DNA from 3 places in the Mesorhizobium sp. WSM4983 genome. Region 3 is predicted to be linked to each of the others. Evidence: predicted binding sites of a transcription regulator. Region 3 holds the regulator's gene; each other region holds the start of a gene.
The links. The regulator PhoB, encoded in region 3, activates phosphate uptake and scavenging genes when phosphate is short. The targets are predictions, from matches to a motif close to TGTCATNNANCTGTCAT.
Positions count from the first base shown of each region.

Region 1 (7,177 bases), on a different contig from region 3:
CAGCGGTCCGACCAGCGAGCCGGCCGTGATGCCGGCCGACAGCACGCCGAGCGCCCAGCCGGAGCGCTCCTTTGGCGTCTGCATCGCCACCAATATCGTCGAGCCCGAGGAGTAGCCGCCGGCAAAGCCGATCAGGAGCCTCAGCAACACCAATTGCCAGATGCTTTCGACCATACCGGTCAGCGACATGCAGATCGCCATGCCGAACGAGGCGCGCACCAGCATCAGCTTGCGGCCGTAACGGTCGCCGAGCCGCCCCCACAGAGGGGCGACCAGCGCCGCGGCAAAGAAGGTGGCACCGTAAGCAACTCCTGACCATTGCACGATTGCCGCGTGCCCGTCGGCACCCAGCTGTTCGACATAAAGCGGCAGGAACGGCAACAGCAGCGTCATGGCAATCAGCGTGCTGAACGAGCCGGCGAAGCAGACGGCGAGATTGCCTCGCCAATGGATATTGTAGCCGCTCTGGGTGCTATTTTCTGCCATGTCATGCCTGCTTGGTTATCCGGGATTGTTCCGGATACCATTTTGGGATACCAAATCGGTATCCGTCATGAACCTCAACCCCGCCGCTGTCAATGCGGTGCCGAAGAGCGGAACGACAATGTCGCAAATGCAGAATGTCGAAAGGCAGCTTCGCGAAATGATCCTCGGGCTCGAGATCGGCCCGGGCGAGCGGCTGACCGAGCGTTGGATCGAAAGCCGCTTCGGCGCCTCCCGCACCCCGGTCAGGGCGGCGCTGCTGCGCCTCGAGACCGAAGGGCTGATCGCTCGTGACGGCCGCGGCTGGACGGTGGCGCCGATCAATCTCGCCGAGCTCGGCCAGATCGCCGTCTACCGCGAGGCGGTCGAGGTGGCGGCGGTGCGGTTGACGGCGTCGCTGGAAGATCGCAGCGGGATCGAGGTGATCGCGGCGATGCTCGATTCCTGCGACGCCGGTACGCCGCGCGAGGAATGGCACCGCGTTGGTCTGGATTTTCACATCGAGCTGGCCAGGCTTTCCGGCAATGAATTCCTGCTTAGGGGAGTCCGCGATGCAATGACCAGGCTCTCCCGCGCGCGTTGGCTGGAAGTGCGCGACGAGGCGGCGCTTGGCCGCGCCTGGGCCGAGCACCACGCCATCCTGGCTGCCGTGCGAAAGGGTGACGCCGAAAAGGCGGCACGGCTGCTCTCGGCCCACATCGCCGGCAGCCGCGACCGCCTGGTGACTTCGCTGCATGACGAGCGGCGCGGCCTGCGCGCCAGGGGCTTTGCCGTCGTCGCTGCCTGATCCTCGGCCATCGTCGAATATTAGAACTTCAACAAGTTCGTCAGCTTGGGCGGGCTTGCAAGATGTTCGGCACAATGCTGTAGGAGGCGACGGACATCTTTAAACGACGGACGCATGGCCTCGCCCTTACGCACCGCAGCGCGGGTATTTTATTTCATACGCAACATCACCCGCGATGTGGCGCCGCAGGCTCTCTTTCGCCAGCGGCTTGCGCGCCGGCTGGAGCAGGCACGGCTCTCCAGCAAAACGGTCCGTGATCGGGTCAACTACTACAACCGGCTCGACCATAGCTTCGTGCCGAGCGCGGCGGCCGTGCCGGCCAGTCAAATACCCAAGTTCGGGAGCATGTACTATTACGACCTGAAGGAGTTCGCCCGCTACTTCGATCGCCACCTGCTCATCGATCTCGAGTTTGGCGACGTCGTCGACGTTCCGGCGGTGCCGTCAATCGTCAAGGACCGGCCGATCCGTAACGACAACGGCAACGCCGTGATCATGAAGCTCGACAAGTTCCGCCATTTCAACATGCCAAAGGACAATCTGTCCTTCGCCGACAAGCGCCCGATGGCGGTCTGGCGCGGTCATTTCAACAATCCGATCCGCAAACGGTTCGTCGATGCCGTGCGCGACCTGCCGTCTTGCGATGCCGGCTCGCCCAAGCCAAGCGCCCCGGAGAACTATCGCAAGCCGTATCTCACGATCGCGCAGCAGCGGCAGTTCCGCTACATCGTCTCGCTCGAAGGCAATGACGTGGCGACGAACCTCAAGTGGATCATGAGCTCGAATTCGCTCTGCCTGATGCCGCCGCCGACCTACGAAACCTGGTTCGCCGAGGCTGAGCTCGAGGCCGATGTTCACTACGTGCCTCTGGCGTCGGATTTTTCGGACGTCGCCGACAAGATCGCCTATTTCGAAAAACACCCGGCGGAAGCCCAACGCATCATAACGGCGGCCAACGCCTATTGCCGCCGGTTCAGCAACGAAAAGGACGAGCGGGCGGTATCGCTGCTCGTCCTCTACAAATATTTCGTGCTCAGCGGCCAGATCGAACCCGACCCGGAGGTCTGGCGTTTTATCGCCGGCTGACCTCCGCGCGTTTTCGGGCGCGGAGCACGGCGCGGATTCTTAGATATCGCTGCGGTCGAGCACCAGGTCGGCGGGGCCGAACCGGTTCTTGGCGGTGAGCTGCTGGTGCCAGTAGGGATAAAGCACCGGCGGGCGGCTGACGTCGTCGAGGCGCAGGCGCTCGTCCAGGGACAGCGTCAGGCTGGCCGCGGCGAGGTTGTCCTTGAGTTGGGCTTCGTTGCGGGCGCCGATCACCAGCGAAGAAACGGCCGGGCGGCCGAGCAGCCAGGCAAGCGCCACCTGTGCCGCCGAAACGCCGCGCGCCTTGCCGATTTCGACCAGAACGTCGACGATCCGCCACAACCTTCCCTCGTCCCGGATCGGCGGTTCGGACCAGCCGCCAAGCTGGCGGGCCGTCGGGCTGTCGCGACGGTATTTGCCCGACAGCAGGCCGCCGGCCAGCGGGCTCCACACCAGCACGCCAAGACCCTGGTCGACCGAGATCGGCAGCAACTCGTACTCCGCCTCGCGCGCTTCCAGCGTGTAGTGGATCTGCTGCGTGACGAAGCGCGGCTGATGATGGCTGTCGCTGATCGAGAGCGCCTTCATCACCTGCCAGCCCGAATAATTGGAACAGCCGACATAACGGATCTTGCCCTGGCTGACCAAAGTGTCGAGCGCAGCGATCGTTTCCTCCAGCGGCGTGACCCCATCCCACTCATGCAGGAAATAGATGTCGATGACGTCGGTCTTGAGCCGCTTCAGGCTCCGCTCGCATTCCCGGATCAGGTGATGGCGCGACAGGCCTTCGTCGTTGGGGCCGTTTCCGATCCGCATGCGCGCCTTGGAGGCGATGAGCACATCGTTCTTGCGCTTGCCGCCGAGCGCCTCGCCGACGATCTCCTCCGACAGGCCGTTCGAATACACGTTGGCGGTGTCGATGAGATTGATGCCGGCATCGATGCAGGTATCGATGATGCGGCTCGCCTCCGAGAGATCGGATTTGCCGACGGCGGCGAACGGGCCCGTCCCGCCGAAGGTCATCGTGCCAAGGGTCAATGTCGAAACCTTCAGGCCGGAACGGCCAAGCGTGCGGTATTCCATGTCAGGTCCTTGCGATTTGTTTTGAAGAGGCGCGCCGTCGCGGGCGCCGGGAAGAGGCGAAAGTATTTGTAGGACAATTCGGGCGGCTTGTCGCCCCGCCATCGATACGGGCCGATCACATATCGGCTGGTCCAGCGTTGCCGGCTCCTGCTCGCAATAAAACCGTCATTGCGCGTCTGTATCTCAGTCGGCTTACGGAGTTGTGTTTCCGGCCGCGGCCGGAGCGCATCCGAGGCGAAAGTGGCTGACAGGCAGGAGCTGCGCAATGAACGAGGTCAAGACGAATTCCGGAGCCAAGGACTGGCTGGAAGCCGAACTCGAGGACACGCTCGACGAGGACTATGAGCTGGAGATTTCCGAGCCCGCGCTCTCGCTCGAGATCGCCAGGATCTACAAGAAGTCGCATCCGCCCTCCATCGAGCGGACGACCTATTTCCGCGAGCTGCTGCGTCTGCAGTCGGAGCTCATCAAGCTGCAGTCCTGGGTTGCCTACCACAAGAAGAAGCTGGTGGTGATCTTCGAGGGACGCGACTCGGCCGGCAAGGGCGGCGTCATCAAGCGCATCACCCAGCGCCTCAATCCGCGCATCTGCCGCGTCGTCGCGCTGCCGGCGCCGACCGAGCGTGAAAGATCGCAATGGTATTTCCAGCGCTACGTGCCGCATCTGCCGGCGGGCGGCGAGATCGTGCTGTTCGACCGCTCCTGGTACAACCGATCGGGCGTCGAGCAGGTGATGGGCTTTGCCAATGCGGATCAGGTCGAAGAGTTTTTCCGCGACGTGCCGGAATTCGAACGCATGCTGGTGCGCTCCGGCATCACGCTGGTGAAATACTGGTTCTCGATTACCGACGAGGAGCAGCAGATGCGCTTTTTGATGCGCATCCACGATCCGATGAAGCAGTGGAAGCTGTCGCCGATGGACCTGCAGTCGCGCGTGCGCTGGGAACAATACACCAAAGCCAAGGAAGAGACCTTCGCCCGTACCAACATCAAGGAAGCGCCGTGGTTCATTGTCGAAGGCAACGACAAGAAGCGGGCCCGACTGAACTGCATCGATCACCTGCTGCAGCAAATGCCTTACGAAGACGTGCCGCATGAGGAGATCACGCTGCCGGAGCGCGTCTTCAACCCGGCCTACGAGCGCCAGGTGCTGCCGCGCGAGCTTTATGTGCCGTCGAAGTATTGAGCACTTCCCCATCTCCCACAGAGGGAGAAGGGGGAGCCTAGCTTACGCGCGCCCGATCATCACATGCGTCGCGTCGGCGGTCGCGACCTGGCTGGTGCAGCGGTAGCCGAGCTTCGGCATGTCCAGCCCGGCGAAAAGATGCTCGCCGGAGCCGAGCAGGATCGGCGAGATCGCGAGATGCATCTCGTCGATCAGGCTTTCCTTCAGATATTGCCGGATCGTGGCGACGCCGCCGCCGACCCGCACATCCTTGTCCTTGGCGGCCGTCTTCGCCTGTTCGAGCGCCGAATGGATGCCGTCGGTGACGAAGTAAAACGTCGTGCCGCCTTCCATTAAGATCGGCGCCCGCTTGTGATGGGTGAGCACGAAGACCGGCACGTGATAGGGCGGGTTGTCGCCCCACCAGCCTTTCCAGCTCTCGTCCGGCCATTCGCCGCGGACCGGCCCGAACATGTTGCGGCCAAGGATCCAGGCGCCGACATTCTCAAAACTGCGCGCGGCGAAGCTGTCGTCGCTGCCGGTGGTGCCGCCGTCTTTGCCGATCACCATCTCACGAAAGGTGCGCGTGCCGATCATCCATTTATGCAGTCCTTCGCCGCCGACGCCGAGCGGGCTTTCGAGAGTCTGATCGGGGCCGGCGCCGTAACCGTCCAGCGACAGGGTGAAAGCGTTGACGCGCAGCTTTGACATGATCGCCTCGTGAACTAGTTGCATTTTGCAAGCAGTCATGGAGTAGCTTAACTGATTGCATTATGCAAGCGGAATTTTCCGGCGAGCGATCAACTCGTCGGGCGGCGCCCAGGTGACGCGGCGAGAATTTAAAATTGCGCCTGGGCCTAGCCCCTCAGCATCTCCGCAACGGTCGGCGCGAAATAGGTGAGGACACCGTCGCAGCCGGCTCGCTTGAGCGCGAGAAGCGATTCCAGCATCGCCTTTTCGCCGTCGATCCAGCCATTGGCGCTGGCCGCCTTGATCATCGAATATTCGCCCGACACCTGGTAGGCGAAGGTCGGCATCTGAAACTCGTCCTTCAGCCGGCGGATGATGTCGAGATAGGGCAGCCCAGGCTTCACCATCAGCATGTCGGCGCCTTCGGCCAGATCCTGCTCGGCCTCGCGCACGGCTTCATCGGAATTCGCGTGGTCGATATAATAGGTCTTCTTGTCGCCCTTGAGCAGGCCGGCGGTGCCGACTGCCTCGCGATAGGGGCCGTAGAAGGCCGAGGCGAATTTCGTCGCATAGGACATGATCGCCACGTCCTGGAAGCCGTTGGCGTCCAGCGCGTCGCGGATCGCGCCGATGCGGCCGTCCATCATGTCGGACGGCGCGATGATGTCCGCGCCGGCGGCTGCCTGGATGACGGCCGCGGCCGTGACCTGCTCGACGGTTTCGTCATTGACGATGATGCCGTCGCGCAGGATGCCGTCATGGCCATGGCTGGTGAATGGATCGAGCGCCGCGTCGGTAATGATGCCGATCTCCGGCACCGCGTCCTTGATGGCGCGGGTGGCCCGGTTGATGACATTGTCGGGATCGAGGATATGCGAGCCCATCTGGTCGCGCAGCGAAAGCTCGATGTTGGGGAAAGTCGCGATCGCCGGGATGCCGAGCTTGGCGGCGCGCTCCGCTTCCTTCACCGCGAGGTCGACCGACAGGCGGTAGACGTCCGGCATGGCGGCGATCGGCTCGCGCACATTTTTGCCGTCGACGACGAAGATCGGCCAGATCAGATCGTTCACCGAGAGCTGGTTTTCCTGCACCAGCCGGCGCGACCAGTCGGCCTTGCGCATGCGCCGCAGCCTGCGGCTGCCTGTGATCTCGTCGACGCTGCGGGCGCCGGCAGGCTTTGCGGGGGTAAACTTGTTCATCGCCAGAACTCTGTTGTCGTCCCGGCTTTTACCATGCGCCCCTGCCGCTGACCAATGCGACACGATTGTGCCAGTTGCTTCCGCGAAGAACGAGGAGAGGGGATCGCCGGCGCTGGAGCACTTCCCTTCTCCCTTGACGGGGAGAAGGTGCCGGCAGGCGGATGAAGGGCAGCCGACGTTTACGGCTGTCCATTCCCCGACAGAATCTGTGCCGCGCCCTTCACAGCCACGCGAAAAGCCTCGTCGAAGCTGACGCCGCGCACCTGCCATTGATAGGTCTTGCCGTGTTCGGCCAGCCGCCAGTCGGCGATCCAGCCCAATTCCTTGTCGTTCCACACGATGCTGCCGGCGAGCGCCCGGTCGGCACCCGCCTGCCGGGCGAGCTGGTCGAGCTTTGCCATATCGGCAGTGCGCAGCGCCTTGTCGTCGAGGCCGGCGAGCTGGTCAGCCTTTGGAAAGCTGACATACACCGAGAGCGGCGCCGTCGCGTTGGCAAAGGATTCGCGCATTGACTGGCCGCGATCCTCGTCGGCCGTCAGCACGAAATGTTGCGCCCCTTGCTCGGCCGTTATGAAGACGGCAATCAGCGGCCGCTCGCCGTGCCATGGCTTGCTGCCGAGCTGCGCCAGGAGCTTGTCGACGACGGTGGGCTTGTAGAGGCAGGTGAGATCGTGCGGCCGGTCA
Region 1 is NZ_JARTVM010000006.1:188,966-196,142, forward strand. It holds gene P9254_RS18595 (multidrug efflux MFS transporter) at 1-486, opposite strand, end outside; gene P9254_RS18600 (GntR family transcriptional regulator) at 605-1,270, shown strand; gene P9254_RS18605 (glycosyl transferase family 90) at 1,385-2,356, shown strand; gene P9254_RS18610 (aldo/keto reductase) at 2,396-3,439, opposite strand; gene ppk2 (polyphosphate kinase 2) at 3,705-4,625, shown strand; gene P9254_RS18620 (dihydrofolate reductase family protein) at 4,668-5,315, opposite strand; gene hemB (porphobilinogen synthase) at 5,462-6,493, opposite strand; gene P9254_RS18630 (DUF2066 domain-containing protein) at 6,673-7,177, opposite strand, start outside.
Region 1: ppk2 (polyphosphate kinase 2) is a predicted target of PhoB. The motif match lies at 3,592-3,608, and genes of this name have one in related genera.

Region 2 (7,177 bases), on a different contig from region 3:
CGAAGCGAAGGATATCGACGATGCCGTCGCCAAGGCCAGGGATTGTCCGATCCTGATGAACCCGGCCTTCAGCGTCGAGGTCGCGCCGATCATCGAGATGATGTAGCGCCAAAGCGCCCGAAGGTCGTCAGAGTGAAACACGGCGGGCGGCATACTCTTGCCCGCCCGCCGTCGCACGGCTAGAAGAGCCGATCCTTCCCGATTTCGAGTTTCACTTTGCCTCAGTAAACGCCGGTCTCGTCTACTCCCGAAAGCACGCGCAGGCGCGCTTTGGCGGCGCCTGCATCATTTCATGTGTTCTTCAGGCGGCGGCTCGAGACCGGTTTGGCATTGCTGAGCCGCCGTCGCGCAATTGCGCGGGCGCCTGATTTTCAACCACTACAGCCTTTCGCCACACCGTGCCCGCATGGGCATCTCGGACATTGCCGCGCTGACGGACTTCCCGACGGGAAGGGCCTATCGGCATGTCTCGAACTTTGCGCATTCGCTGGGTGGTCGCGCCCGCAGTCGCGCCTCGACCTCTCATCAACTGCAATCGCTGCGGCGGCGTCAAACCTTACCAATGCAGCGGAAAGTTCCGCGTCAACGCCAACGGCAAGCGCATCGATGCCTGGCTGATCTATCGCTGCACCGACTGCGACAATTCCTGGAACCGCGCCATTTTTGAGCGATGCAACCGTCGCGACATCGCACCGGCGCTGCTGGCTGCACTGGAGCGCAACGATCCGACGCTGGTCCGACACTATGGCTTCGATGCCGTGGCGCTCAGAAATCGGGTCGGGCGGATCGAAGAATCTCCGGAAGTCACGGTGCGAAAGGAGGCGCTGGATGGCAGGCCGGAAGGCGCGACGGCGCTTTGGCTTGAGCTTCGGCTCGATGCCGCAACGCCCTTGCGGCTTGACCGCTTGCTCGCCGGCGAGCTCGGCATCTCCCGGTCGAGGCTGCAGGCCTGGGAAGCGCGGCGGTTGCTCGCCATCGAACCGTGCGGCGCCAAAGCCCTGCGCAGGCCGGTGCGCGACGGCATGGTGGTACGCGTCGACCTCTCCGGCGAGACCGGCCGTGACGCTGTCGTTTCGGCCGCATGTGCATGAAGTGAAAAGAGAGGGAGCGATGCCCCCTCCCTTGTGTAACTGCCTGGGCTAAAACCCTACGCCGCGCCCATCACCTTGGCCGACTTCTCGAAGCGCTTGCGCTCGTTCGGGTCGAGATAGAGCTTCCTGAGCCGAATGGTCTTCGGCGTCACCTCGACCAGCTCGTCGTCCTGGATCCAGGCCAGCGCGCGTTCCAGCGTCATGCGGACCGGCGGCGTCAGCTTCACCGCCTCGTCCTTGCCGGCGGCGCGGATGTTGGTGAGCTTCTTGCCCTTCAGCACGTTCACTTCCAGGTCGTTGTCGCGGGAATGGATGCCGATGATCATGCCCTGGTAAACCTTGACGCCCGGATCGATGATCATCGGGCCGCGATCCTCCAGGTTCCACATCGCATAGGCGACCGACTCACCCTGTTCGTTGGAGATCAGCACGCCATTGGTGCGGCCGGGCAGCTCGCCCTTGTAGGGCTCGTAGGCATGAAACAGCCGGTTCATCACGGCGGTGCCGCGCGTGTCGGTCAACAGTTCCGACTGATAGCCGATCAGGCCGCGGGTCGGCGCATGGAAGACAAGGCGCTGGCGGTTGCCGCCGGAGGGGCGCAGCTCGACCATCTCGGCCTTGCGTTCCGACATCTTCTGCACGACCACGCCGGCGTGCTCCTCGTCGACGTCGATGACGACTTCCTCGACCGGCTCCAGCAACTGGCCGTCATCGCCCTTCTGCATGACGACCCGCGGGCGCGACACGGCGATCTCGAAGCCTTCGCGGCGCATCGTCTCGATCAGCACGGCAAGCTGCAACTCGCCGCGACCGGAGACGAAGAAGGAATCCTTCTCCGGCGATTCCTCGATCTTGAGCGCCACATTGCCTTCGGCCTCGCGCAGCAGCCGGTCGCGAATGACGCGGCTGGTCACCTTGTCGCCCTCGGTGCCGGCAAGCGGACTGTCGTTGACCAGGAAGGACATGGTCACCGTCGGCGGGTCGATCGGCTGCGCATGCAGCGGCTCGCTCACGCTCGGATCGCAGAAGGTGTCGGCGACGGTGCCCTTCGACAGGCCGGCGATGGCGACGATGTCGCCCGCCTGGGCTTCCTCGATCGGCTGGCGCTCGAGCCCGCGGAAGGCGAGGATTTTCGAGATTCGTCCGGTCTCGATCTGCGTGCCGTCATGGTGCAGCACCTTGACCGCCTGGTTGGGCTTCAGCGAACCGGACTCGATGCGGCCGGTGATGATGCGGCCGAGGAACGGATTGGCTTCGAGGATCGTACCGATCATGCGGAACGGACCGGGATGCACCGTCGGCGCCGGCACATGCTTGACGACGAGATCGAACAGCGGCGCAAGGCCCTGGTCTTTCGGGCCTTCAGGATTTTCCGACACCCAGCCGTCGCGGCCCGAGCCGTAGAGGATCGGGAAGTCGAGCTGTTCGTCGGTCGCATCGAGCGCCGCGAACAGGTCGAACACCTCGTTGACCACCTCGATGTGACGGGCGTCCGGGCGGTCGATCTTGTTGATGACGACGATCGGCCGCAGACCTACCTTCAGCGCCTTGCCGACGACGAATTTGGTCTGCGGCATCGGCCCTTCGGCGGCGTCGACGAGCACGATCGCCGAATCCACCATCGACAGGATGCGCTCGACCTCGCCGCCGAAGTCGGCGTGTCCGGGCGTGTCGACGATGTTGATGCGGGTGCCCTTCCAATCGACCGAGGTCGCCTTGGCCAGGATGGTGATGCCGCGTTCTTTTTCGAGGTCGTTGGAGTCCATGGCGCGCTCGGCGACGCGCTGGTTTTCGCGGAAGGCGCCGGACTGTTTCAGGAGTTGGTCGACGAGCGTGGTTTTCCCATGGTCGACATGCGCGATGATCGCGATATTGCGGAGGTTCATTGTCTGGTCTCGGGAGCGTTGCAGGCAGCAGGCCCGAAAGCGCCGCCTTTTTCGGTTGGGCGGCTCATACAAGGTTTTTCGCAATTGCGAAAGGGGAGGCCCCGCCCCAAATAAATGGTCACTGATTCTTAAACGTCTTGGTGTGAAATGATTCTGTTAACCAAGGCGGAACCTTTGAGGGGCCGGGCAATTTCATGTTCATGACCGATCAGATGTCCAGATTGCGTCCGGTTTTCGCGTGGGCAGCGCTTGGCGTGCTTGTTGCGGCTGGCGCCGCACAGTCGGCGGCCGCCCTGAGAGAAGCTGACCCCTCGCCCCGTGATGCCAAAACCGCGCAGCAGATGTTTGCCGACGCCCCGGACGGGGTCGACCCGATCGTCACCGGCCCGGTCAGCGCCGCCTTCAAGCAGCGCCAGAAGGCAGCCAACTGCGACACCGCCGTCTGGCCGAACATTCCCGCGACCTGCTATCCGGATTAATATTGCGACGGCTACCTGACAAAGGTGGCACTCCGGGACACCCCCCTGTGCCCTGCCGGACTGTCCGGCAGGGCACAGGGGGGTGCCTGGCGCCGACCCTAAGCCGACCGCACCGGATCGAGCGTGACGTTGTAGAGCTCGTTGTCGTCGCGATCCATCAGCCGCACCGTTAGCTGCTCGGTGGCGCCGGAAATGTCGACCAGGCCGAAGAACTGCAGGCCCGCTGATGGCGGCAGGTTCTGGCCCTGCTCGGCGCTCGGCGCCTTGATGAACTTCAGCTCGGGCCCGAAGGTCATGTCGAGATCGTTGGGACCGAAGGTTCCGGCGTGGATCGGGCCGGAGACGAATTCCCAGAACGGGTTGAAATCCTGGAACTGCGCCTTGTCCGGATTGTAGTAATGCGCCGCCGTATAGTGGACGTCGGCGGTCAGCCACACCGTGTTGGTGATGCCGGCGTTCTTAATGTAGCGCAGCAGGTCGGCGAACTCGAGCTCGCGGCCTTTTGGCGTGCCATTGTCGCCGTTGCTGACCGCCTCGGCTCCGGCCTTTTTGGCCGCGTCGTTCCAGACGACGAGGCCGAGCGGCATGTCGGCGGCGATGATCTTCCAGGTCGCCTTGGAATTCGCCAGCTCGCGCTTCAGCCACTGCGTCTGCTGCTCGCCGAGCATGCGCGACTTCGGCGTCAGCGTGTCCTCCATGTCGGGGCCGTTCGGGCCGCGATAGGAGCGCATGTCGAGGAAGAACACGTCGAGCAGCGGCCCGTGGGCGATCTTGCGATAGACGCGTCCCGGTTCCGAAGGTTCGTAGCGGATGGTCGTCATCTCATGGAAGGCGCGCGCCGCGCGGGCCGCCAGCACAGGGATGGATTTTTCCGTGTAGCGGTTGTCGGTCGTCAGGTCCTTCGAATCCGACCAGTTGTTCACCACCTCGTGGTCGTCCCACTGGTAGAAGGTCGGGCAGATGGCGCTAAGCGCGAGCACGTGCTTGTCCATCATGTTGTACTTCCACTGGTCGCGATACTCGTCCAGCGTTTCGGCAACCTTGCGCTTGCCGTCGATCATGACGACGTTCTTCCACTTGCCGCCGCCGGGCAGGTCGACCTCGTCCTTCATGGCGCCGTCGGCATAGATCGTGTCGCCGGAATGGAGGAAGAAGTCAGGCGTGTGCTTGGCGATGGTGGAGTAGGTCTTCATGCCGGTCTCGTCGATGCCCCAGCCCTGGCCGGCGGTGTCGCCCGACCACGCGAAGCGCACGTCGCGCTTCGACGCCGGCGCGGTGCGGAAACGGCCGACGATCGGCTCGGAGACGGCGTTGATGTCGGAAAGATCGGCGGCCGTCATCCGGTAGAAAATGTCCTGGTCGGCGGCGAGGTCGGTGAGCAGCCGCTTCACCGTATAGTCGCTGGCGGGCGAGGTATCGAGCGGCGCCAGCCTGACGGCGTCGGCGAAGCTTTCGGTGGTCGACACTTCGTACATCACGCGCGCCGGCCGGTCGGTGCGGGTCCAGACCATGCCGGAGGTGGCGTCGACATCGCCGGACTGGACGCCGTGGGTGAAGGCCGGGCGCTGATTGGCGCGCGAATAGTAAGGCAACGCGAGTCCGGAGGCGCCGACTAGGCCAAAGGCGCTGGCCGAGGTGACGAAAGCGCGGCGGGTTAACGAGAGCTTGTTCATGGCTGTCTCCGGATGGCGTTGAACGGGACCGCCAACCTCCGGCCTCAATGTTTCAGGCGCATATCGGAACCATGAAATTTTGATAACAGGTCACAGCTCTCCCCTTCTCCCCTTGCGGGAGAAGGGGAAGTCGCGCTTACGCCGCCTGCGGTTCCGGCTCAAAAGCCGGCTTGCTCGTGTTGATCAAGAGCGAAATACAGGCCGCGGCTATGCCGGTCATGCCGGCGATCAGGAAGGCAAGCTCGTAATTGCCCTGCAATTCGCGCATCGTGCCGCCGAAGGCCGCCGCCGCCGCGGCGCCCACTTGGTGGCCGGCGACGATCCAGCCGAACACGATCGGGCCGCTGCGGTCGCCGAAAGCTTCGTTGGCGAGCCTGAGCGTCGGCGGCACGGTGGCGATCCAGTCGAGCCCATAGAGCACGGCGAAGATGATCAGGCTGACGGCCGAGAAGCCGGAATAGGGCAGATAGATCAGCGACAGGCCGCGCACGGCATAATAGACGCCAAGCAGCTTGCGCGGATCGAAACGGTCGGTGAGCCAGCCGGACAGCGTCGTGCCGATCAGGTCGAAGATGCCCATCATCGACAACAGCCCGGCTGCCTGCACCTCGCCGATGCCCATGTCGCCGCAAAAGGCGATGAGGTGCGTGCCGACGAGGCCGTTTGTGGTGAAACCGCAGACGAAGAATGTGGCGAACAGGTACCAGAACACCCTGGTTCCCGCGGCACGGCGCAACGTGTTCAGCGTATGCGCCAGGAAATTGCCTTGCGCGGCCGGCGACACCGGCGGCACGTCGTCGGCATCGGCGCCATAACGCACCTGGCCGATGGAAGCCGGGCGCTCCGGCACCAGCAGAAAGACCAGCGGCACGAGAGCCGCCGTGGCAATGGCGATGGCAACGGCGACCGGCTTCCAACCTCCCGACTGAGCCAACGAGGCGAGCAGCGGCAGGAACACCAGCAGGCCGGTCGCGCTCGAGGCGGACATCAGCCCCATCACCAGGCCGCGATTGGTCTTGAACCAGCGATTGACGATGGTGGCGCCGAGCACGGTGGCGACCGCGCCCGAGCCGATGCCCGAAAATACCCCCCATGTGAGCAGCAGATGCCACGGCTTGGTCATCAGCAGGCTGAGCGCTGTGGAACCCGACATGATCAGCAGCGCGGCAAGCAGCGTGCGGCGTAGCCCGATCCGCTCCATCAACGCCGCGGCAAACGGCCCGGTGAGGCCATAGAGGAAGATGCCGACAGCGGCGGCAAGCGAGACGACATCGCGCCGCCAGCCGAAGCTCTCTTCCAGCGGCAGCATCATGACCGCCGGCGCGGAACGAAGCCCGGCGGCGATCAGCAGGCAGAAGAAGATGACTGCGACGACGACGAAGGCGTAGCGCTGGCCAAAGGGACGGGAATGAGCTATCATGTTACTGACCGGTACGTTGCAATGGAGCGGCGCCATTCATACGTACCGGTCAGTAACATTGTCAAGCGAGTTTGTTGAATGCCATCGGACAATAAAATTGAAGCGTCGATCAGCGGAGCCGGCACGGCACCGGCGCCGAAGGCTGCCGACAAGATCCTCGACGTGGCGCGCGATCTGTTCTATCGCGAAGGCATCCGGGCGATCGGCGTCGACGAGATCGTCAGGCGCGCCGGCGTCACCAAGCCCAGCCTGTACCGGACCTTCCCGTCCAAGGACGAACTCGCCGCTTCCTATCTGCGCAAGTACGACCTCGAATTCTGGCAGCGGTTCGACGACGCCGTGGACGCGCATCCTGGCAACCCGCGCGCGCAGATCATCGCTTTCCTCACCCGCGTGGGCAAACGCACGCAGAGGCCGGACTATCGCGGCTGCGGCATGACCAATGCGGCGGTCGAATATCCCGAGCACGGCCATCCCGCGCGGGTGGTGAGCGAGAACAACAAGCAGGAATTGCGCCGGCGCCTGCGCGCCATGGCGGCAGCGATGGGTGCGAGTGATTCCGACACGCTGGGCGATGGGCTGCTGCTGCTGATCGAGGGCGCCTATATCAGCGGCCAATTGTTCGGCC
Region 2 is NZ_JARTVM010000008.1:190,195-197,371, reverse strand. It holds gene P9254_RS21440 (YciI family protein) at 1-106, shown strand, start outside; gene P9254_RS21435 (DUF1062 domain-containing protein) at 465-1,091, shown strand; gene typA (translational GTPase TypA) at 1,148-2,977, opposite strand; gene P9254_RS21425 (hypothetical protein) at 3,172-3,456, shown strand; gene P9254_RS21420 (alkaline phosphatase D family protein) at 3,555-5,129, opposite strand; gene P9254_RS21415 (MFS transporter) at 5,266-6,549, opposite strand; gene P9254_RS21410 (TetR/AcrR family transcriptional regulator) at 6,628-7,177, shown strand, end outside.
Region 2: P9254_RS21420 (alkaline phosphatase D family protein) is a predicted target of PhoB. The motif match lies at 5,201-5,217, and genes of this name have one in related genera.

Region 3 (7,177 bases):
TCCTCGGCGCCCTTCTCTATAAGGGGCTCTCGGGTGTCTCGCTTTCGGTGTTCACGGAAATGACGCCGCCGCCCGGCGACGCCGGCGGCCTGCTCAACGCCATTTACGGCAGCATCGTGATGACCGTGATCGGCATCGTCGTCGGCACGCCGATCGGCGTGCTCGCCGGAACCTATATGGCCGAGTACGGGCGCTTCTCGCGCCTCACGACGGTGGTGCGCTTCATCAACGACATCCTGTTGTCGGCGCCATCGATCATTGTCGGCCTGTTCGTCTACGAGCTGATAGTGCGGCCGATGGGTCATTTCTCGGCGATCGCCGGCGCGGTGGCGCTGTCGATCCTGGTGATCCCCGTCGTCGTGCGCACCACCGAGGACATGCTGAACCTTGTGCCCAACGCGCTGCGCGAGGCCGGCACCGCCATCGGCGCGCCGCGCTGGGTGGTGATCCGCTCGGTCGCCTATCGCGCCGCACTGTCCGGCATCGTCACCGGTATATTGCTGGCGATCGCCCGGATTTCGGGCGAGACGGCGCCGCTGCTCTTCACCGCGCTCAACAACCAGTTCTGGTCGAGCAATCTCAACGCGCCGATGGCCAGCCTGCCGGTGACCATCTTCCAGTTTGCGCTGAGCCCTTATGAGGAATGGCAGCAACTGGCCTGGACGGGCGCACTGATAATCACCCTGACGGTTCTCGGGCTGAGCATCTTCGCCCGCAGCCTTACCGGACGCAGAGAGGACAGATGAAACCGATGTTGTCCACCGACCTGAACGTAGCCGAGACGACCGCCGAGAAGGCCAAGATCGAAGTCAAGAACCTCAACTTCTACTATGGCCAGTCGAAGGCGTTGAAGGACATCAACCTGTCGCTGCCCGAGCGCAGCGTCACCGCCTTCATCGGACCTTCGGGCTGCGGAAAGTCGACGCTGCTGCGCGTGCTCAACCGCATCTACGAGCTCTACCCGAAGCAGAGCGCCGAAGGCCAGGTGCTGCTCGACGGCAAGAACATCCTCGACCGTTCGCAGGACCTCAACCTGCTCAGGACCAAGATCGGCATGGTGTTCCAGAAGCCGACGCCGTTCCCGATGTCGATCTACGAGAACATCGCCTTCGGCGTCAGGCTGTATGAGAAGATAAGCAAGGCCGAGATGGACAATCGCGTCGAACAGGCGCTGAAGCGCGCCGCGCTGTGGAACGAGGTCAAGGACAAGCTCAACGCCAGTGGCCAGAGCCTTTCGGGCGGCCAGCAGCAGCGGCTCTGCATCGCCCGCACCGTGGCGGTGAAGCCGGAGGTCATCCTGCTCGACGAGCCGGCATCGGCACTCGATCCGCTCTCGACCGCCAAGATCGAGGAGCTGATCGACGAGCTGCAGGCCGACTACACGATCGTGATCGTCACCCACAACATGCAGCAGGCGGCGCGCGTGTCGCGGCAGACGGCGTTCATGTATCTCGGCGAGCTGATCGAATTCGACCGGACCGAGAAGATCTTCACCTCGCCCCGCGAGAAGCGCACGCAGGACTACATCACCGGCCGCTTCGGCTGAGTTCATACGAGGACATAACCATGGCCCATACGGTCGCTTCCTTCGACGAGGATCTGAGGCAGATCAGCCAGCTTATCCGCGACATGGGCGATCTTGCCGGCTCGATGGTCGGCGCGTCGACCAAGGCTCTGCTGAATTCCGACAACGCGCTGGCGCAGCGCGTGGTCTCCGACGATGCCATCATGGACGCGCGCCAACGCGAGCTCGACGATCGCGCCATCACGCTGATTGCCAAACGCCAGCCGATGGCCGACGACCTGCGCAGCGTCGTTGGCGCCATCCGCATGGCCGGCGATCTCGAGCGCATTGGCGACCTTGCCAAGAACATCGCTAAGCGCGTCGGCTCGGTCGGCGTCAGCGCCGCGCCGCGCGACCTTTCGCACTCCATCGATTCGATGGCGCAGCTGGTGCTGATCCAGGTGCAGGGCGTGATCGAGGAATACGCGGCCGGCGACGCCACGGCGCTCGCCAAGCTCCGCAACGACGACGAGCGCATCGACGTCAAATACACCGCCGTCTTCCGCGAGCTCCTGACCTACATGATGGAGGATCCGCGCAACATCACGGCTTGCACGCATCTGTTGTTCTGCGCCAAGAATCTGGAGCGCATCGGCGACCACGTCACCAACATCGCCGAGAACGCCTACTATGTGCTGACCGGCACGCAATTGCCCGCGAATCGTCCTAAGCAGGACGAGACGACGATGTCGGCGCCGGCGGCCTGACAGCGAAGGTGCCTGCTATATGATCGCGCCACGCATCATGGTGGTGGAGGACGAGGAACCGCTGGGGGTGCTGCTCCGCTACAACCTCGAATCCGAGGGCTATCAGGTCGAGGTGGTGACCCGCGGCGACGAGGCCGAGATCCGCCTGCAGGAGAATGTACCCGACCTTCTGGTGCTCGACTGGATGGTGCCGGCGGTGTCCGGCATCGAGCTTTGCCGGCGCCTCAGGATGCGGCCCGAGACCGAACGCCTGCCGATCATCATGCTGACCGCGCGCGGCGAGGAAAGCGACAGGGTGCGCGGCCTCTCGACCGGCGCCGACGACTATCTGGTCAAGCCGTTCTCGACGCCGGAATTCATGGCCAGGGTCAAGGCGCTGCTGCGCCGCGCCAAGCCGGAGGTGCTGTCCAGCGTGCTCAAGGTCGGCGACATCGTGCTCGATCGCGAATCGCATCGCGTCTACCGCAAGAAGAGCGAGATCCGGCTCGGCCCGACCGAGTTCAGGCTGCTGGAATTCATGATGCGGCATCCCGGCCGGGTGTTCTCGCGCAGCCAGCTGCTCGACAATGTATGGGGCGAGACGATCTATATCGACGAGCGCACCGTGGACGTGCATGTCGGACGCCTGCGCAAGGCGGTCAACAACGGCCGGATGCCGGACGTCATACGTACCATCCGTGGGGCGGGCTACGCGATCAGGGAAGATTAGATCCAGGGCACCGAAGGTCTGACGGGTTCTATCTGCGCTGGCGGGTTATCGAGACGCTGGTGCTTCGCCGTCCACGGGCGGAGCACGAAGCGTCGCGACGCGCGCAGACCCGACGATCCACGCGACTTCCACGCGCCGCGGCGGTGCAGAAATTCTGCTCCGCTCATCCGACGATTGAGGTAATGGCATGGATTCCAGGGTCTCCGCGACGGAGCTTCGCTCCTGCTCCGCCCTGGAATGACGAAGCTGCGGGGCCTTCGCTAATCTCCGGCGTCTGCAGGACGCACAGAAGACAACGATCGCTATCGAAGCTGCTCAGGCCACGTTCTTGCCCGCTCTTGCCTGCACGCCCGGGGCGAAAATCTCCTGGTCGACGAAGGTCAGCGCGCGCACGGCGCAGCCTTCGCGGATCAGCGGCAATTCGTTCGGCTCGGTATCGAAGGAGATCGAATTTGAATGCTGGCCGCCGGCGGTCTGGGCGATCGCCTCGCGCAGCGCCGGCTCGATCAGGTCGAAGGCGGCGGCGCTGACGCCGACCATGGCGACCGGCGCCGGGTCGATCAGCGCGAACAGGCTGCCGAGGCCGAAGCCCAGCGCCTCCCCGGCCCGGCGATAGGCCTCGCGCTCCGGGCCATCTGTCTCGCGCGCCTTGGCGGCGAGCGCCCGCATGTCGGCGTCGCCGACATCGATCGGCTCGGCGTCCTCGCTCATCTTCATGGCGCTGCGCCAGATGGCGTAGTTGCCGGCATAGGCCTCGACGCAGCCGCGGCGTCCGCAACGGCAAAGCGCGCCGCTCGGACGATGGATCATGTGGCCGAACTCGCCGCCGGACGAATGTGTGCCGGTGAACAGCTCGCCCTTCAGCACCAGGCCCATGCCGATGCCGTGCGAGAGCAGAATGGCGATGAAATTGTCGCGATAGCGGTGGGGATCGCGCCACTGCAGCGCCACAGCCATCATGTTGCAGTCGTTTTCCATGGTGGCCGGAATGCCGAATTCCTTTTCCAGGATGTCGGCGAAGGGAATGTCGGTCAGCGGCGTGATCGGCGACCATAGCATGGCGCGGGCATGGGAATCGGTGATGCCCTGGATGCCCATGGCGATGCGGGCGACGCTGCCGACGTCGAGGTCCGGATCGTCCAGCCGGCGCCGCACGATCGCCAAGCATTCGCCGATCAGCTCGTTGCGCGGTATGGTGAGCGTATCGAGGCGGCGCTGCTCCTCGGCGATGACCTGACCCGCATAATCAATAACGGCGACCGAGAGGAAATTGAGCGACAGCACCACCGTTACCACCGCCGCCGCCTCCGGCTTGAGCGCGAGGCCCACCTGTGGCCGGCCGCGCTTCAGAGACGCGGTCTCGCTCGGCTTGCTCTCGGCCAAGACGCCTTCCTGGATCAGGTCGGAAGAGATCGCCGAAATGGTCGAATGGCTGAGCCCGGTGGTCGCGGCGATTTCCGTGCGCGACGGCTGGCCGGCCCGGCGCACGGCCGAGAGCACCATGGCGCGGTTGCGCCGGCGCAGATCGTCGTGGCGGATTCCGACCGACATTTTTGTCTCCTCCCAGTCAGCGCGGCCTCTCGATCATGCACAGGACTCGGCGACGCGCCAGATCGGTTCAGTCCCGCACGCCGGCACCCGAACCGTCCTGGTCTTACAAGTTTCGGTGGACCGGGCTGCGCCTCCTCCCGAACTGTTCCGCGATAGTGGCAGAAGCGGTCGGCACTGTCATTATTTATTGCGGGTCTCGAAAAAAGTACGTGACCACCTCAAAAACCGTCAGAATTGCAGTTGACAGCGCTTTAGCGTTAGATCAGTATTTTTTCGAGGCTCGAAAAAAAGCCTCATCGCCTTCGGGCCAGTCTGGGTCGCGCCGCGAGGGGCGCAGGGAGGATATCATGAAGAGATTCGCAGCCGCCATTCTGGCGGGCGTCGCCATGTCGTTGACGTTGGTGTCGGTCGCGCAGGCGAAGGACAAGGTGATCGGCGTTTCGTGGTCCAATTTCCAGGAAGAGCGCTGGAAGACCGACGAAGCGGCGATGAAGAAGGCGATCGAGGCCGCCGGCGACAAGTACATATCCGCCGACGCACAGTCCAATCCAGGCAAGCAGCTGACCGACGTCGAAAGCCTGATCTCGCAGGGCGCGAATGCGTTGATAATCCTGGCGCAGGACGCCTCCGCCATCGGGCCGGCGGTGCAGAAGGCACTCGACGAAGGCATTCCGGTCGTCGGCTACGACCGCCTGATCGAGAACAAGGACGTGTTTTATCTGACCTTCGACAACAAGGAAGTCGGCCGCATGCAGGCCCGCGAGGTGTTCAAGGCCAAGCCCGAGGGCAATTACGTCTTCATCAAGGGCTCGGGCGCCGACCCGAACGCCGATTTCCTGTTCTCCGGCTCGATGGAAGTGCTGAAGGAAGCCATCGACAGCGGCAAGATCAAGAATGTCGGCGAGGCCTATACCGATGGCTGGCTTCCCGCCAATGCGCAGAAGAACATGGAGCAGTTCCTGACCGCCAACGACAACAAGGTCGACGCGGTGGTGGCGGCCAATGACGGCACCGCCGGCGGCGTCGTCGCGGCTCTGACGGCGCAAGGGCTGGCCGGCACCGTTCCGGTCTCGGGCCAGGACGGCGACCATGCCGCGCTCAACCGCATCGCGCTCGGCACCCAGACGGTGTCGGTGTGGAAGGACGCGCGCGAGCTCGGCAAGCACGCCGCCGAGATCGCCTCGCAGCTCGCCGACGGCAAGAAGATGACCGACATCGCGGGCGCCAAGGACTTCACGACGCCTGGCGGCAACACCGTCAAGTCGCTGTTCCTGACCCCGGTCGCGATCACCAAGGATAATCTCAACCTCGTCATCGACGCGGGTTGGATCAAGAAGGATGAAGTCTGCGCGGGCGTTGCCGCCGGCAGCGTCGCGGTCTGCAACTAAGCTGGCCGTCAGGTTCAAACGCAGCGCCGCGGCCCGACAGCCGCGGCGTTTCTCCAAAGGCTTTCGGGCGTACTGAAGCCGGAGACCATTGGGGCAGTTCACTGTCCGGCAGGATCGCCGAACTGCTCCAGCCGTTTGTTTCCGCGCAATTCCAGGCGGCCACGCACTTTTCCTGGAATTGCTCTAGCATCGTGGTCCGGCATCCGCGCCAGACGGCAAGCCGGTGGGAGGAGATCATGACCGATACGACCTCTGATACGCCGGCCAACCCGCCGGCGGATCGCGCGCGGGCTTCCGAACTGAGCACCGTCGGGCGCTTCCTCAAGGCGACCGAGCTCGACACCCGCATGCTCGGCATGGTCGGCGCGCTGCTGATCATCTGGATCGGCCTGCATGTCATCTCGAGCCTGCGGCTCGGCGTCAATCCGCTCGATTTCGACAGCCGAACGTTCCTGACGCCGCGCAACCTGTGGAACCTGTCGGTGCAGACCTCGGCCGTGGCCATCATGGCTTCCGGCATGGTGCTGGTCATCGTCATGCGCAACATCGACCTCTCCGTCGGATCCGCCGAGGGTTTGATCGGCATGGTGATGGGCTTTGCCCAAGTGCATTTCCTGGTACGAATGGTTGGGCTCGAGCTTGGCAATCCCTGGATCTGGGTGCTGGCACTGTTGATCGGCCTGGCGCTCGGCCTGCTGATCGGCGCCTTCCAGGGCTTCGTCATCGCCTATCTCGAAGTGCCAGCCTTCATCGTGACGCTTGGCGGGCTGCTGGTCTGGCGCGGTGCTGCCTGGTGGGTCACCAGCGGCCAGACGGTGGCGCCGCTCGATGCCACCTTCCAGCTGATGGGCGGCGGACCAGCCGGCTCGATCGGCGCCAGGTGGAGCTGGATCGTCGGCGCCGTCGCCTGTGTTGCCGTGGTGTTTGCGCTGTTCAACGGCAGGGTGCAGCGCAAGCGCTTCCGTTTTCCGCTGCGTCCGATCTGGGCCGAGACGCTGCTCGGCGCGGTCACCTGCGGCGTGATCATGGGCGCGGTGTGGCTGGCCAATTCCTATCCGTGGCCGGTCGGCATCGTGAACCGCTATGCCGCCGCCAAAAACCTCACCGTCCCCGAAGGCGGCCTGTTCATTGCCCACGGCATCGCTATTCCGGTGCTGATGGCCATCGCCGTCGGCCTCGTCATGACTTTCATCACCAAGCGTACTCGCTTCGGCCGCTATGTCTTTGCCATCGGCGGCAATCCGGAAGCGGCCAACCT
Region 3 is NZ_JARTVM010000002.1:525,899-533,075, reverse strand. It holds gene pstA (phosphate ABC transporter permease PstA) at 1-746, shown strand, start outside; gene pstB (phosphate ABC transporter ATP-binding protein PstB) at 743-1,546, shown strand; gene phoU (phosphate signaling complex protein PhoU) at 1,567-2,271, shown strand; gene phoB (phosphate regulon transcriptional regulator PhoB) at 2,291-2,980, shown strand; gene P9254_RS09815 (ROK family transcriptional regulator) at 3,296-4,531, opposite strand; gene xylF (D-xylose ABC transporter substrate-binding protein) at 4,879-5,919, shown strand; gene P9254_RS09805 (sugar ABC transporter permease) at 6,156-7,177, shown strand, end outside.